Regions from separate parts of the Viridibacterium curvum genome, predicted to be linked through region 1. Evidence: predicted binding sites of a transcription regulator. Region 1 holds the regulator's gene; each other region holds the start of a gene.
What was found. The regulator FNR, encoded in region 1, switches genes on or off when oxygen is low (the NO sensors DNR and NnrR bind a similar motif). The targets are predictions, from matches to a motif close to TTGANCTAGNTCAA.
Positions count from the first base shown of each region.

Region 1 (3,278 bases):
CTGGCCCTGGTTTCTCATGAGCCTGCCGGTCACTGCCGTGCTGGCGGGCATCGTGACGACGGTCTACGCGGTTCGTACCAACGATGGCGTGGTAGCCGACGACTATTACAAGCAGGGGCTGGCTATCAACCAGACACTTGCGCGTGACGACATGGCGGCGCAGTTGGGCCTGCGAGCCAGTCTCGACGTGGTCGATGGCATGGCGCAGGTGAGCCTCAGCGGCAAGGATGGTGTGACGCTGCCCACCGAATTGCGCCTCACCTTGAGCCATCCAACGCGGCAGGGCGGTGACCAGCAGGTGGTACTGAAGCGCACGGGGGCTGCCTATCGGGGCGAGCTCGTGCTGCAGGGCAGCGGGCTGCGCACAGTGATTCTTGAGGACGCCATGCGCAGCTGGCGTCTCAGTGCCGGCGTGCAGTTGCCTGCCACAGGCACTGAGCTGTTGCCGCGTACGCCCGCTACGGCATCTGTCGTCACAGCGCCCTGACACAGGAGGGCCGAATGCGCCGCTTGATCCTGATTTTCTGGCCGTCATTTCTCGCCGCAGGCGTGGCAGAGGTGGTCTTCTTCACGCTCATCGATCCGCAAACGCTTTACCTCTTGGGCGAGCCGGTGCATGCATCGCGGATTGCGACCTATTCGACTGGTTTCTTTGCATTCTGGGTGCTTTGCGCGGCGTCAAGCTGGGCAACGCTTTTCTTTGCGCGCGGTCGCGACGACATCAATCAGCCGCACTGATCACGCGGCACTCATTCAGGCTTCGCGGTACACCAGTACCGGGATGGTGGTGTGGGTCAGCACCTTGTGTGTCTCGGATCCGATCAGCAGGCCAGCTAGCCCACGCCGGCCATGCGAAGCCATGAAAATCAGGTCGCAGCCGGCCTTGGAGGCCGTGTCGATGATCATTTGCCAGGGCGTGTCGCTGATGTCGGTGTGCGTCTCGGCGATCAGGCCAGCGGCGACAGCTTCGGCGCGTACCTTGCCGAGAATGGTTTCGGCCATTTCACGGGTGTCGCGCTGGAAATCGTCGCGGCTTTCCGGCGCAATGAGGGCGCCTTCACCAACGATGGGCAGCGGATAGTCCGGCTGCACATGCAGAAACGTGATGCGTGCCGCGAGTGATTGAGCAAAGGCAACGGCCTTGCTGGCTGCGTGGGCCGACAGGGGTGAGCCATCGACCGGTACGAGCAGGTGTTTGTACATGATGCTTACCTCCTGCATGAAACCATGAGGGAACCCATGGTTCATGCTAGACCCCGGCAAGGCATCCTGCCCGCATGGCGGCGGGCATGTTTGATGCAGGTAAAACCCGGGGCGGGGGTCAGCAGTTATTGTGGTCCAGCAGTTTGCGCAGACCGTCGCCATCCAGGATGCGGATGTGCTTCTGCTGCACGCCGATCAGCCCTTCGTCGTGGAAGCGCGAGAAGGCGCGGCTGACCGTTTCGAGCTTGAGACCGAGGTAGGAGCCGATTTCCTCGCGCGTCATGCGCAGGTGGAATTCGGACGAGGAGTAGCCGCGCAGCTTCATGCGCTGCGACAGGTTGATCAGGAAAGCGGCGATGCGTTCTTCGGCGCGCATCGAACCGAGCAGGATCATGAGGCTCTGGTCGCGCACGATCTCGCGGCTCATGAACTTGTGGAACTCGCGTTGCAGCGAGCGGATCTCGTGTGAAAGCACCTCAAGCTGGTCATAGGGCATGACGCAGACTTCACTGTCTTCCAGCGCGGTGGCGTTGCAGACGTGGGTGTCGTTGCTGATGCCATCCAGACCGAGGATCTCGCCCGCCATCTGGAAGCCGGTGACCTGTTCGAGACCTTCCTCGGTGAGGATGTCGGTCTTGAAAAAGCCGATCTTGATGGCGTAGAGCGCGTTGAAGGGATCGCCTGCGCGGTAGAGCGGTTGGCCACGCTTGATCTTGCGGCGTGCCACCAGGCTGTCGAGCTTGTGCAGGTCGTCGTCTTCGAGTCCGACGGCGAGGCAGAGCTCACGCAGGTTGCACTGGGAACATGCGGTACGCATGTTGTTCGCGGTGATGGGGATGATTTGCTGATCCATTTTGCTTTCCTGCGTTGCTGATCAGGAGCTTATTGGCAATAGCTATCAAGTCTCTTGATCGTCATCAAAGTTTCAGACTGGAAACTCTGCAAAGGTCCGATACAGATGATCGTAACAGAGGCCGCAGCATGCCGAAGAATATTAGTTTCAACCCCGACCTGATCCGGCGCTACGACCTGCCGGGTCCTCGTTATACCTCATTCCCGACTGCAGACAGGTTTGTCGATGTTTTCGACTCGACCGCGCTGGAGCAGCATCTGGCCCGTCGCGCCAGCGACGGCGTTCTGGGCGGCATCGAGCGAGGGCTGTCCCTGTATTTCCATATCCCGTTCTGCAATACCGTCTGCTACTACTGCGGCTGCAACAAGATCGTCACGAAAGACCGCTCGCTTGCGGACCGCTACATTTCGTATCTTGATCGCGAAATGTCGATGCAGACGGCCTTCCTGTCCGGTTCGCGCCAGGTTTCGCAAATGCATTGGGGCGGCGGCACGCCGACTTTTCTCGATGGTCGCGAGATCGTGCGTCTGATGCGTGCCATCCGCGAGCACTTCCAGCTCAAGCGGGATGGCGAGTACTCGATCGAGATTGATCCGCGCAAGGTCAGCAACGACAAGGTCGCCCTGCTGGCAGATGAAGGCTTCAACCGCATGAGCATCGGTGTACAGGACTTCGATCCGCTGGTGCAGATGGCAGTCAACCGGGTACAGAGCATCGCAGAGACGCGTAGTGTGGTTGATTCGGCGCGCACCAACGGTTTCCGCTCGGTGAGCATGGACCTGATCTACGGTTTGCCCTTGCAGGATGTGTCACGTTTCGCCAATACGCTCGATTCAGTGCTGGAGATGCAGCCGGATCGCCTGGCGCTGTACAGCTATGCCCATTTGCCCGCGCGGTTCATGCCGCAGCGGCGTATTGATGCCGGGCAGCTCCCGGCGCCGGAGGAAAAGCTGGCCTTGCTCGCGCTGGCCATCGAGAAGCTGGGCGAGGCGGGTTACGTCTATATCGGCATGGATCACTTTGCCCGCCCCGACGACGAACTGGCGGTCGCCCAGCGGCGTGGCAGCCTGCACCGCAACTTTCAGGGCTATTCCACGCATGCCGAGTGTGATCTGCTGGCGTTTGGTGTTTCTGCCATCAGCAGTGTCGGCGGCGCCTACAGCCAGAACGAGAAGGATCTTGCCCAGTACTACGCAGCAATCGACCGTGGCGATCTGCCAGT
Region 1 covers NZ_BAABLD010000001.1:98,999-102,276, forward strand. The annotation lists gene ABEA02_RS00490 (FixH family protein) at 1-487, shown strand, start outside; gene ABEA02_RS00495 (hypothetical protein) at 502-738, shown strand; gene ABEA02_RS00500 (universal stress protein) at 754-1,203, opposite strand; gene fnr (fumarate/nitrate reduction transcriptional regulator Fnr) at 1,322-2,056, opposite strand; gene hemN (oxygen-independent coproporphyrinogen III oxidase) at 2,185-3,278, shown strand, end outside.

Region 2 (3,278 bases), on a different contig from region 1:
CCGCGCACGCGCCAGCGCTCTGCTGGCTGGACTCGGCTTCGCGGATGCCGACTTCACGCGACCCGTGTCCGCCTTCTCGGGCGGCTGGCGCATGCGGCTGAATCTCGCGCAGGCACTGATGTGCCGCTCAGACCTGCTGCTGCTCGATGAACCGACCAACCACCTCGACCTCGACGCCGTCATCTGGCTCGAAAAATGGTTGCTCAGCTATCGCGGCACGCTGGTACTGATCTCGCACGATCGCGATTTCCTGAATGCCTGCGTGACCCACATCGCCCACCTCGACGCTCAGAAACTCACGCTCTACACCGGCAACTACGACAGCTTCGAAGACCAGCACGCCGCCCAACTCGCGCAGCAACAGGCCATGTTCGCCAAGCAGCAACGCGAAGTTGCGCACCTGCAGAAGTACATTGATCGCTTTCGCGCCCAGGCCACCAAGGCCCGCCAGGCACAGAGCCGCATCAAGGCGCTCGCGCGCATGGAACGTGTCACCGCTGCGCACGTCGACACACCCTTCTCGTTCAGCTTTCCCGAGCCTGATCGCGCGCCCGACCCCATGGTCACGCTCAAGGAAGTCAGCCTGGGCTACGGTGACAAGGTCATCATCGACAAGCTCAAGCTCGAACTGCGCCCCGGCGCGCGGCTGGGCCTCTTGGGTCCCAATGGCGCCGGCAAATCCACGCTGATCAAGCTGCTCGCTGGCGACCTTGCTGCGCAAAGCGGGACAGCGCTATTCGGCAAGGGTGTGCAGCTGGGCTACTTCGCCCAGCACCAACTCGAACAATTGCGCCCCGACGAGAGCCCGCTGCAGCACCTCATCCGTCAGGAGCCGATGACGCGCGAACAGGATCTGCGCGACTACCTTGGCGGCTTCGACTTCCGTGGCGCACAGGTCGATGCCAAGGTCGGTCCCTTCTCCGGCGGTGAGAAATCCCGCCTCGCCCTGGCCCTGCTGATCCGCCACAAACCCAATCTGCTGCTGCTTGACGAACCGACCAACCACCTCGACCTCGAAATGCGCCACGCACTGACGCTGGCGCTGTCGGAATACGAAGGCAGCATGGTCCTCGTCAGTCATGATCGCGCCTTGCTGCGCACCGTCTGCGACGACTTTCTGCTGGTCGCCGATGGCAAGGCCCAGCCCTTCGATGGCGACCTTGACGACTACCTGCAATGGCTGGACGCACGCCGCGCCTCACAGACCGCCGCCAGCATCGATCAGGACGCTGCTGCCGATAAGGCCAGCCGCCTGCAAGCACGCGCCGATGCAGCCGCCGACCGGCAAGCGAAGCTGCAACGCCGTCGCCCGCTGCTCAAGGAGCTCGAACAGCTCGAACGCAAACTGCAAGGCTGGCAGGGCGAGAAGAAGTTGCTCGACGAACGTCTTGCCGACCCTGCCTTGTATGCGAGCGGTGACAGCGCGCAACTGCAGGGCTTCCTAAAGCGCCAGGGCGAGCTCGCCGCCAGCATCGATCAGAGCGAAGAGCGCTGGCTGGAGATCCAGACCGAGCTCGAAGAGATCGGCGAAATCTGATTCGTCGATAGCGTCGGCGCATCCCCGGCGGCGCGGAATTGACCTCGGTCAAACCGGGCACCCCATCGCCATGGATTACTAGATATAGGCGTCACAACGACGCAAACAACTATATCTAGTAGGAGATAGCGATGCCCGGATTGACAGGAGTCATCAAGCGTGACGGCCGTCTGCTGACCTTTGATGCGGCCAAGATCGAGGCCGCCATCGCCAAGGCGGGCCAGGCCAGCGGGGAGTTCCAGCCTTCGGAAGCAGAGCGCATCACGCGCCTCGTGGTCGACCGGCTCAGCGCACAGGGCGAGCTGGTGCCCACCATCGAGCGCGTGCAGGACACGGTGGAGATCTCGCTGATGGCCGCCGGCTGGTATCGCACCTCACGCGCCTACATCGTCTATCGCGAACAGCGTGCCCGCCTGCGCACCGACCACAAGACCGTTGTCGACGTCGAGCACGCCATCAACGAATACCTCGACCGCCGCGACTGGCGTGTCAATGCCAACGCCAACCAGGGCTATTCGCTGGGCGGATTGATCCTCAACGTCTCCGGCAAAGTGATCGCCAACTACTGGCTCAACCATGTCTACGCCAGGGAGATCGGCGAAGCGCATCGCGAAGGTGACGTGCACATCCACGATCTGGACATGCTGTCCGGCTACTGCGCCGGCTGGTCGCTTCGCACCCTGCTCACCGAGGGCTTCAATGGCGTGCCCGGCAAGGTGGAGTCTGCACCGCCCAGGCACCTCGGCTCGGCGGTCGGCCAGATCGTGAACTTCCTCGGCACGCTGCAGAACGAATGGGCCGGCGCGCAGGCTTTCAGCTCTTTCGACACCTATCTCGCGCCCTTCATCCGCAAGGACAATCTGTCCTACGCGCAAGTACGCCAGTGCATCCAGGAGCTGATCTACAACCTCAATGTGCCGAGCCGCTGGGGCACGCAGACCCCCTTCACCAACCTGACCTTCGACTGGGTGTGCCCGGAAGATCTGCGCGAGCAGATTCCCTACATCGGCGGCGAAGAGATGCCTTTCAGCTACGGGGAGCTGCAGGCCGAAATGGACATGATCAACCGCGCCTACATCGACGTGATGACGGCGGGTGACAAGTTTGGTCGCGTGTTCACCTTCCCTATCCCGACCTACAACATCACGCCGGATTTCGACTGGGATAGCGACAACGCCAATCGCCTGTTCGAGATGACGGCCAAGTACGGCCTGCCCTACTTCCAGAATTTCCTCAATTCCGAGCTCACACCGAACATGGTGCGCAGCATGTGCTGCCGCCTGCAGCTTGATCTGCGCGAGCTCTTGAAGCGCGGCAATGGCCTGTTCGGCTCGGCCGAGCAAACCGGCTCGCTGGGTGTGGTGACAATCAACTGCGCACGCATCGGCTACCTGTGTCAGGGCGATGAAACCGCGCTCTTTGCACGCGTCGACCGCCTGCTCGAACTCGGCCGCGACAGCCTGGAGGTGAAGCGTCAGATCATCCAGCAACTCATCGATGCGGGTCTCTTCCCCTACACCAAGCGCTACCTCGGTACGCTGCGCAATCACTTCAGCACGCTGGGCGTGAATGGCATCAACGAGATGATCCGTAATTTCACGGCAGACCGCGAAGACATCACGACGCGCTGGGGGGAGGCTTTCGCGTTGCGCCTGCTCAACCACATCCGCGGTCGCATGACCGAGTTCCAGGAAGAAACGGGCCACCTCTACAACCTCGAAGCCACGCCTGCCGAAGGCAC
Region 2 covers NZ_BAABLD010000007.1:54,786-58,063, reverse strand. The annotation lists gene ABEA02_RS06635 (ATP-binding cassette domain-containing protein) at 1-1,537, shown strand, start outside; gene ABEA02_RS06630 (ribonucleoside triphosphate reductase) at 1,669-3,278, shown strand, end outside.
Region 2: the regulator FNR is predicted to act here: its motif matches at 1,576-1,589, upstream of ABEA02_RS06630 (ribonucleoside triphosphate reductase).

Region 3 (3,278 bases), on a different contig from region 1:
AGCAGCTGCACGCCCATGGCCCGCAAGGCATCGACATGGGGTAGCAGGTTGTGAGTTGCCGCCGATTGCGTCTGAATGCCATTGATGACGAGGAAGTGCCGCGCCTCGCGCGTGTCGAGTGGCATGCCGTCCGGGTACTCCTTGCAGCGGAACTGGCAGTCATCCTTTTTCAGGTTGAAGTGGCGTGCCGTGAAGCAGCGCGACGAGAAGGCCAGTGGCAGGCGCCCCCAGGCGAAGACCTCCGTTTCCATTCCGGCAGGCATGCCCTGCAGCACAACAGCAAGGCGTGCTGCGGATATCTCCAGTGGGGGAATCCAGCGGCAGGCACCCAGACTGTGCATCAGCGTCAGGCTGGTGTTGTTGTACAGGTTGAGGTGCGTGCCTGCAATCCAGCGCTTGCCGCGCAGCAAGCCGACAGCGCCCATGTCGTTGGCCTCGACCCTGAAGTCTGCGCTGGAGGTGATGCGCCGCTGGTTGCGCAGCTCGCTCTCGGATTCCAGCAGGGTCTGGCAGGACAGGACGACCTCCTTTCCGGCTGCACGCAATTCTTGCGCGATACTCAGCCAGTCCTCGAGGCGCAGCAGTTGGCGGCGACTGCAGACGACCTCGCCGAGGTACACCACGTCGACGGGCCAGCCGGCGACTTCACGGTAGAAGGCCAGTACGCGTTCGCGTGGCCAGAAGTAGAGCAGGGGGCCGAGGCTGAGCTTCATCGTTGTTTACTTCCAGGGGCGCGCATAGGCGCCGAGGGTGACGTGCTGGCCTTCGGAGACCTTGCCCAGCGCTTGCTGCCAGGCCGGTTTGGCGTTGAAGCGTTCGGGCGAAGCGATGGCTGCGTCGATGGCTGCCCGCAGGGTGCGTGTAACTTCAGCGACATAGGCCGGACTGCGTTGCCGGCCCTCTACCTTGATTGCGGCGACGCCGATACGCAGCAACTCGGGCAAAGCCTCGACAATGTTGAGGCTGGTGGGTTCTTCCAGCGCGTAGTAGGTTTCGCCATTGACGGCGAAGCGACCCTTGCAGAGCGTGGGGTAGCCGGCGGCTTCGCCTTTGGTGTAGGTGTCGATGAGGACGCCCGACAGACGTGCCTCGGTGCCGCGCGCCGTTTCAGTCCAGCGCACGGCCTTCGCAGGTGAGCAGACGCCTGCCGTATTGGGCGATTCGCCTGTGGCGTAGCTCGACAACAGGCAGCGTCCTTCGACCATCACGCACAGGCTGCCGAAGCCGAAAACCTCGATCTCCACCGTCGTGTGCTGGATGACGTGCGCCACCTGCGCCAGGGTCAACACACGCGGCAGCACGGCACGCTGGATGCCGAAAAGGTCGCGACAGAGGTTGATAGCTTCGTAGCTGGTGCAGGATGCCTGCACCGACAGATGTCGCCGCAGCGTGGGGTGGATGCGTGTGGCGTAGTCCAGCAATCCCATGTCGGCGAGGATCACGGCATCCACACCAAGCTCCGCTGCCGCATCGACGGCGGCCCGCCAGCGTGCCTCCTCTCCGGCCTGGGCATAGGTGTTGATCGCCAGGAGTACTTGCCGGCCGCGGCGGTGGGCGTAGTCGACTCCTTCGCGAGCTGTGCGTGCATCAAAGTTCAGCCCCGTAAAGTTGCGGGCATTGGTGGCGTCTTTCAGGCCCAGATAAACCGCGTCAGCGCCGTGGTCAATGGCGGCTTTGAGGGCGGGCAGACTGCCCGCAGGGCAGATCAGCCGGGGGGGCAGGGTCGTGCTGGCGGTAAGCATCTGGGGAGGCTAGCGGCGGTGCGAGCTGCCTTATTTGCTGCGGATCAAGCCATGGCTGCCTTGCAGCAATTCGGCGCCTTGCTGCAGAGCGTTCGCGTACAATTAAAGGCTCCCGTTTTTCTGCCGAAATACCTTCCTACATCGCTGCACTGCGGCGCAGCTGTTTCAACCCGCGCAACATCCAGGAGACTGACCCATGGCCAAGGGCGACATCATCCAGCTCAAATTCCAAGACTTCACCGACTCCGACACCGGTGCCCGTGTTACCCGCCTGACGCCTGTCGATGTGACCTGCCATCGCAACTACTTCTATCAGAAGTGCTTCACCAACGACGGCAAGAAGCTCCTGTTCGGTGCGCTCTTCGACAACGGCAGCTGGAACAGTTACCTGCTCGACCTCGAAACCCAGCAAGCCCGCCAGCTCACCGAGGGCAAGGGCAAGGTCGATAACACCTTCGGTAACTTCCTGTCACCGGACGACAAGTACCTCTATTACGTGAAGGGTGGCCGCGAGCTGCGCCGTGTAGCGCTTGACTCGCTGGAAGAGGAAGTCCTCTACACCGTTCCGCAGGGCTACAAAGGCTATGGCACCTGGGTAGCCAACTCGGCCTGTACCAAGCTGGTCGGCATCGAAGTGGTCGAAGGCGACCTGCTGCCGCTCAAGACCTGGGAAGAATTCGCTGTCCAGTTCCACAAGAAGCCGCGTTGCCGTCTCGTCAAGATCGACATCGCCACGGGCACCAGTACCGTGATTTACGAGCAGGCCAAGTGGATGGGGCATCCGCTTTATCGCCCCTTCGATGACAACACCGTGGCTTACTGCCACGAGGGGCCGCACGATCTCGTCGATGCGCGCATGTGGTTCGTCAATGAAGACGGCACCAACGTTCGCTGCGTCAAGGAACACGAGGAAGGCGAAGCCTGTACGCACGAGTTCTTCACTCCGGATGGCTCGAAGATGCTCTACGTCTCCTACAAGAAAGGTAGTTCCGACCGCTGGATCTGTTCCGCCGACCCCGTGACGCTCAAGAACGAAGAGCTGCTCACCATGCCGCCTTGTTCGCACCTCTATTCCAACTACGACGGCTCGCTCGCGGTAGGTGACGGTTGCGACACGCCGCCGGATGTGCAGGACACGGCTGCGCACACGCACGAGAATGATCCGTTCCTGTACCTGTTCGATCTCAAAAATAAGACCACGAAGCAGATCTGCAAGCACAGCACTTCCTGGAAGGTTTACAAGGAGGACCGTCAGGTGACTCACCCGCACCCTTCCTTTACGCCGGACGACAAGCGCGTGCTGTTTACTTCAGACTTCGAGGGTGAACCCGCGCTGTATCTGGCAGATTTGCCAGTTTGAGTTTCAAGTCGTTGATTAAAAAAGGCCGCGAGAGCGGCCTTTGTCGTTTCTGGCTTGGGGTTGCCGGTTGTTGTGCGTTGCGCCAACCCAAGTGTGTTGCGTGAACACAACAAAGCAGGGCTGCCCACCCTGTCAAATTGCGCCCTGCCTTGCTCCGTGCGTCGGCGCTTTGCCAG
Region 3 covers NZ_BAABLD010000027.1:8,942-12,219, forward strand. The annotation lists gene ubiV (ubiquinone anaerobic biosynthesis protein UbiV) at 1-713, opposite strand, end outside; gene ubiU (ubiquinone anaerobic biosynthesis protein UbiU) at 720-1,742, opposite strand; gene ABEA02_RS20065 (oligogalacturonate lyase family protein) at 1,939-3,102, shown strand.
Region 3: the regulator FNR is predicted to act here: its motif matches at 1,777-1,790, upstream of ubiU (ubiquinone anaerobic biosynthesis protein UbiU).